DNA from 2 places in the Ensifer sp. Root127 genome. Region 2 is predicted to be linked to the other one. Evidence: riboswitches for the same ligand, from Rfam matches in the RefSeq annotation. Region 2 holds a riboswitch; the other holds the start of a gene.
The links. Region 2 has a riboswitch for S-adenosylmethionine ahead of metA (homoserine O-succinyltransferase). Riboswitches for the same ligand answer to the same signal wherever they lie in the genome.
Positions count from the first base shown of each region.

Region 1: linked by a shared signal. The riboswitch ahead of ASD03_RS04465 (O-succinylhomoserine sulfhydrylase) and the one ahead of metA (homoserine O-succinyltransferase) in region 2 are both predicted to bind S-adenosylmethionine.

Region 1 covers NZ_LMDX01000001.1:946,817-950,019, forward strand. The annotation lists tRNA gene ASD03_RS04455 (tRNA-Gly) at 28-102, opposite strand; gene ASD03_RS04460 (2'-deoxycytidine 5'-triphosphate deaminase) at 183-1,280, opposite strand; SAM riboswitch at 1,355-1,433, shown strand; gene ASD03_RS04465 (O-succinylhomoserine sulfhydrylase) at 1,478-2,662, shown strand; gene ASD03_RS04470 (CDP-alcohol phosphatidyltransferase family protein) at 2,705-3,203, opposite strand, start outside.
Region 2 covers NZ_LMDX01000052.1:185,586-188,788, forward strand. The annotation lists gene ASD03_RS33385 (RidA family protein) at 1-88, shown strand, start outside; gene ASD03_RS33390 (MoxR family ATPase) at 210-1,049, shown strand; gene ASD03_RS33395 (NUDIX domain-containing protein) at 1,046-1,498, shown strand; SAM riboswitch at 1,691-1,768, shown strand; gene metA (homoserine O-succinyltransferase) at 1,832-2,758, shown strand; gene ASD03_RS33405 (VWA domain-containing protein) at 2,773-3,203, shown strand, end outside.

The sequences.
Region 1 (3,203 bases), on a different contig from region 2:
GCGATGGGCTGACATTGAAGAAAAAAGTGGAGCGGGTGATCGGGATCGAACCGACGACATCAAGCTTGGGAAGCTGGCGTTCTACCACTGAACTACACCCGCAGCGCTTCGGAAACTTCCTCAACCGCATGCATCTGTCAAGGACCGTTGCGCCGCGTTGCCGCGCAACGGCACTTTTTCTGTTACTCCGCGTGGAAATGCTTGGAGAGCTTGAGACCCTGAGCCTGATAGTTGGAGCCAAGACCGAGGCCGTAAAGTCCCTCCGGGCGTTCCAGCATATGTTCATAGACCAGCCGGCCGACGATCTGGCCATGCTCGAGGATGAAGGGAACCTCGTGGCTGCGGACTTCGAGCACCGCTCGGCTGCCGCTGCCGCCGGCAGAGGCATGGCCGAAGCCCGGATCGAAGAAGCCGGCATAATGCACGCGGAATTCACCGACCAATGGATCGAACGGCGTCATCTCGGCAGCGTAGAGCGGCGGAACATGCACAGCTTCGCGCGAAACGAGGATGTAGAATTCGTCGGGATCGAGGATCAGCTCGTCGCGGCCACGGCTATAGAGCGGCTCCCAGAAGTCGAACACGGCATGCTGCGCCTTCTTGTCGACATCGACGACCGCGGTGTGATGCTTGCCGCGGTAGCCGATCAGTCCGTCCGGGCCCGTACCCTTGAGATCGATCGAGAGCGCGATCCCGCCGCCGCTGACATTGGGCTTGTCGCTCGCAACCAGCATATCGCTTTCATGCAGCGCCAGCAGTTCCTGCTCGGAGAGCAGCGACTGGCCGGTGCGGAAGCGGATCTGCGACAGGCGCGAACCGCGCCGCACGACGATCGGGAAGGTGCGCGGGCTGATTTCGAGGTAAAGCGGTCCGCGATATCCAGCCGGGATCTTGTCGAACTCCTGGGCGCGATCGGTGATGACGCGGGTGAAGATGTCGAGGCGACCGGTCGAGCTCTTCGGATTTGCCGAAGCCGACATGGTCTCCGGCAGATCGAGGCTTTCCATCAGCGGCACGATATAAACGCAGCCGGTTTCCAGCACGGCGCCGTCGGAGAGATCGACGACATGCAGTTTCAGCCGGTCGAGCTTGTCGGCAACGAGATGCGCCGGCCCCGGCATGAAGCTCGCGCGCACGCGAAATGCCTTGGCGCCGAGGCGCAGGTCGAGGCTTGCCGGCTGGATCTGATCGGTATCCAGCGCCTTTTCGCTTTTCAAGCGTCCGGTCGCAAACAGCGCGGCGATCGCGCGGTCGGCCAAAATCCCAGTCTCGCGGCCCATTTCGATCCTCTTTTCAGTTGCGAGACAAAACCAAACTCCAGGAATTGACGCAAGCGCACCCAAGCAGTATTGGAGCTTTATCCCGTGGTGATTTGGCCGGTCGGCTTGCAGCCACGTTAAACAAGTAGCTAAAAAGGCCGGGTTTCAAACCGGCCCTTCACGCGGCCGGTTTTTTTGTTTTTGAAGGTGATCGTCACATGAGCAAAAACTGGCGCCCGGCAACCCAACTCGTCCACGGCGGAACGACCCGCTCCCAGCACGGCGAGACGTCCGAGGCGATCTTCCTCACCCAGGGCTTCGTCTACGAGACATCCGAGGCGGCGGAAGCACGCTTCAAGGGCGAGACCGAAGGCTTCATCTATGCCCGTTACGGCAGCCCTACCAACGACATGTTTGAAAAGCGCATGTGCATGCTGGAAGGCGCCGAAGACGCGCGCGCCACGGCATCAGGCATGGCTGCCGTCACTGCCGCCATTTTATGCCAGCTGAAGGCCGGCGACCACATCGTTGCCGCCCGCGCCCTCTTCGGCTCCTGCCGCTGGGTGGTCGAGACGCTGGCCCCGAAATACGGCATCGAATGCACGCTGGTCGACGGACGCGATCTCGCGAACTGGGAAAAGGCGATCCAGAAGAACACCAAGGTCTTCTTCCTGGAAAGCCCGACCAACCCGACGCTGGAAGTGATCGACATTTCAGGCGTTTCTCGGCTCGCCAACCAGATCGGCGCCAAGGTCGTGGTCGACAACGTCTTCGCCACGCCGCTGTTCCAGAAGCCGCTGGAACTCGGCGCGCATATCGTCGTCTATTCCGCCACCAAGCATATCGACGGCCAGGGCCGGTGCCTCGGTGGCGTGGTTCTGTCCGACAAGGACTGGATCAACGAGCATCTGCATGACTACTTCCGCCACACCGGCCCGGCGATGTCGCCGTTCAACGCCTGGACGTTGCTGAAGGGCATCGAGACGCTGCCGCTGCGCGTCAAGCAGCAGACCGAAAACGCCCGTCGCGTCGCCGACTTCCTCGCCGAGCAGCCGCAGATCGCCAAGGTGATCTACCCCGGCCGCGCGGACCATCCGCAGGCCGACATCATCGCCAAGCAGATGACCGGCGGTTCGACCCTTGTCGCCTTCGAACTCAAGGGCGGCAAGGATGCGGCCTTCGCACTGCAGAACGCACTGCAGATCGCCCGCATCTCCAACAATCTTGGCGATTCCAAAAGCCTGATCACCCATCCGGCGACGACGACGCACAAGAACCTGACGGACGAAGCTCGCGACGAGCTCGGCATTTCCGCCGGCACCGTTCGTTTCTCCGCCGGTATCGAGGACAGCGACGACATCGTCGAGGACTTCGCCCGCGCGCTGAAGACCGTCAAGGCCTGATACCCACGAACAAGACGGCCGCCCCGAGATCGGCGGCGGCCGCTACTCGACGTCGCGAAAACGCGTTCGCGCGAGCACAATGCGCGATAGCGCGGTGTAGAGGCAGACGACCGCAAACAGCGCCGCCAGCAGCGGAAACCACGTCGGGAACAGGCAGAAGGCCAGGAAGGCGGCGATCGTCTCCGTCGCCTCGGCAAGCCCGGTGGTGAAGTAGAGCGATTTTGCCCCCCGCACATCCGTCGTCATCGCTCGCTTTTCGGCCATAATGGCATAGGCGAGAAAACTCGATCCGTTGACGTAGAACGAGAAGAGCAGCAGACCGCCGACAAGACCGTTGGCCTGCGGATCGGCGCCGATGAAGCCGAGCGGGATGGCACCGTAGAAGGCGAAGTCGAGCACGATGTCGAGGAAACCACCGAAATCGGTTTTGCGCGTGGCGCGTGCCACCGCACCATCAAGTCCATCGCAAAGCCGGCTAACGACGATAACAATGGCGGCGGCAAGGTAGTATTGTCCGGCAATGAGGACAGCGGCAACGAGG
Region 2 (3,203 bases):
AATCCGCCCTGCCGCCACCATGATCGTCTGCGATCTCATCCGCCCGGAAATGCTGATCGAGATCGAGGTTACCGCCTTCCGCGGCTGACGTCTGACGGGTCGCAGCCAGCGGCAGTGACACCTGCACCGCTTATGCGCTACTGCAGAAGCATGACGACGGCCCTCGCCCGCAGGACCGTTTTCCGCATCACTATGACCGGAAGAAGCCCATGCAATTCGAAGGCACCGCCGACTATATCGCCGACAAGGACCTGATGATCGCCGTCAACGCCGCGATCCGGCTGGAACGGCCACTGCTCGTCAAGGGCGAGCCCGGCACCGGCAAGACCGAGCTTGCGCGGCAGGTTGCAGCTGCTCTGGGACTCGACCTGATCGAATGGAACGTCAAGTCGACGACCAAGGCGCAGCAGGGACTTTACGAATATGACGCCGTCTCGCGCCTGCGCGACAGCCAGCTCGGCGACGAGCGCGTCAACGACGTCAAGAACTACATCCGCAAGGGCAAGCTTTGGCAGGCCTTCGAGGCCGGGAAGCGTGTGGTGCTCTTGATCGACGAAATCGACAAGGCCGACATCGAGTTTCCGAACGACCTGCTGCAGGAACTCGACCGGATGGAGTTCCACGTCTACGAGACCAACGAGACGATCCACGCCCGCCAGCGGCCGATCGTCGTCATCACCTCCAACAACGAGAAGGAACTGCCGGACGCTTTTCTGCGCCGCTGCTTCTTCCACTATATCCGCTTTCCCGACGCAGACACGCTCGCCCGCATCGTCGAGGTGCACTATCCCGGCATCCGCAAGACGCTGCTTTCGGCAGCCCTTGCCGCCTTCTACGATATCCGCCAGGTGCCGGGGCTGAAGAAGAAGCCCTCGACCTCCGAAGCGCTCGACTGGATCCGCCTGCTCGTCGCCGACGAGATCGACCCGGCCGACCTGCGCGCCGATCCAAAGACCATGCTGCCGAAGCTGCACGGCGCGCTTCTCAAGAATGAGCAGGACGTCCACCTTTTCGAGCGCCTGGCCTTCATGGCACGCCGCGACGGATGAGACCGGACGCCAACAAGGTCCTGATCTACGCCACCTGGCGAGGGCATCTGCTCGTCTTCGACGAGCCGGACTTTCCCGATGTAGATCTGCAGGTCCCGGGCGGCACGATAGAACCGGGAGAAAGCCCTGAAGCGGCGGCCTTCCGCGAATTTGTCGAGGAGACCGGGCTGACGCCGCCGCCGGCATTATTGCCATTTAAAACGCAGGACTATCACTTCACGCAGAACGGCCGGAAAATCTGCCATCGCCGGCACTATTTCCATGGGCCGTTAGCCGGCGAACAAAAGGAACCCTGGCTGCACCGCGAAATGACGCCGGAGAGCGGTGGCCCGCCGATCCGCTTTCGCTTCTTCTGGCTCAGTCAGAGCGAGGCCGGCAAGCGGCTGGGATATGGCATGCAGAACGGTCTGGACTTGCTGCACCTAGCAACAGATTGCCCCTCACCCTAACCCTCTCCCCGCAAGCGGGGCGGGGGAACGCGGCGACCGCAACCTCATCACCTGCTGTAAGCCTGAAAGGGAGCCGAACGGCCGCGGCAATGTCCCTTCTCCCCGCCTGCGGGGAGAAGGTGGCGGCAGCCGGATGAGGGGCCAACCCACACGAATCGTTTTTCATTGACCCCCGCGGCCTTGCCGCGCTATCAAACAATCCGTGGTGATTTGGCCGGCCGGCTTGCAGCCACGTTAAACAAATCGCTAAAGGGCCGAGGAAACGTGGATTTTCCGAGGACCGGTCGCGATCAATCGCCGCCGGTTTTTTTGTATTGATCGAGTGGAAGCCCCATGCCCATCAAGATACCCGATACGCTGCCCGCATTCGAGACCCTCGCGACCGAGGGCGTGCGGGTGATGACCGAGACCGTGGCGATCCGTCAGGATATCCGCCCGCTCCAGATCGGGCTGCTGAACCTCATGCCGAACAAGGTCAAGACCGAGATCCAGATGGCGCGCCTCATCGGCGCCTCGCCGCTGCAGGTCGAGCTGTCGCTGATCCGCATCGGCGCGCACCGCGCGAAGAACACCTCCGAGGAACACCTGCTTGCCTTCTACGAGACCTGGGAGGAGGTGAAGGCCCGCAAGTTCGACGGCTTCATCATCACCGGCGCCCCGGTCGAAACGCTGGAATACGAGGACGTCACCTATTGGGACGAACTCAAGCGCATCCTCGACTGGACGACGACCAACGTGCATTCGACGCTGAACGTCTGCTGGGGCGCGATGGCGGCGATCTATCATTTCCATGGCGTGCCGAAATATCCGCTGAAGGAGAAGGCTTTCGGCGTCTACCGCCACCAGAACCTGCAGCCCTCCTCCGTCTATCTCAACGGCTTTTCCGACGATTTCGCCGTGCCGGTGTCGCGCTGGACCGAAGTGCGCCGCGCCGACATCGATGCGGTGCCCGACCTTGAGATCCTGATGGAATCGAAGGAGATGGGTGTGTGCCTCGTGCACGAGAAGAAGGGCAAGCGCCTCTACATGTTCAATCACGTAGAGTATGATTCCACTTCGCTATCGGACGAATATTTCCGGGATGTGGATGCGGGCGTACCGATCAAGATGCCGCATGACTACTTCCCGCACAATGATTCAACCCTGCCGCCGCAGAACCGCTGGCGCAGCCATGCGCATCTTTTCTTCGGCAACTGGATCAACGAGATGTACCAGACGACGCCCTACGAAATGGACCTGATCGGCAGGAACGAAAGCTAGGGCCGGAGCCGCGGATGTTCATCCCCTTCTTCCTCGAATTGAAGGCCGCGAAGATCCCGGTGACGCTCCGGGAATTCCTGTCCTTGATCGAGGGCATGGAGGCGGGCATTGCCACCTTCGATATCGAGGCGTTCTATTTTCTCGCACGCACGGCATTGGTGAAGGATGAGCGCCATATCGACCGCTTCGACGGCGTATTCCGGCATTGTTTTTCCGGCCTTGAGGCCATCAATCCGCCAGACGAGTTCGCGCAGGGTGAAATCCCCGAAGAGTGGTTGCGCAAGCTTGCCGAAAAATATCTGACCGAGGAAGAGAAGCGCCTGGTCGAAAGCCTTGGCGGCTTCGAGACCCTGATGGAGACCTTGCGCCAGCGGCTCAGCGAACAGGAAGGGCGCCACCAGGGCGGCGCCAAATGGATCGGCACCGCCGGCACCTCACCCTTCGG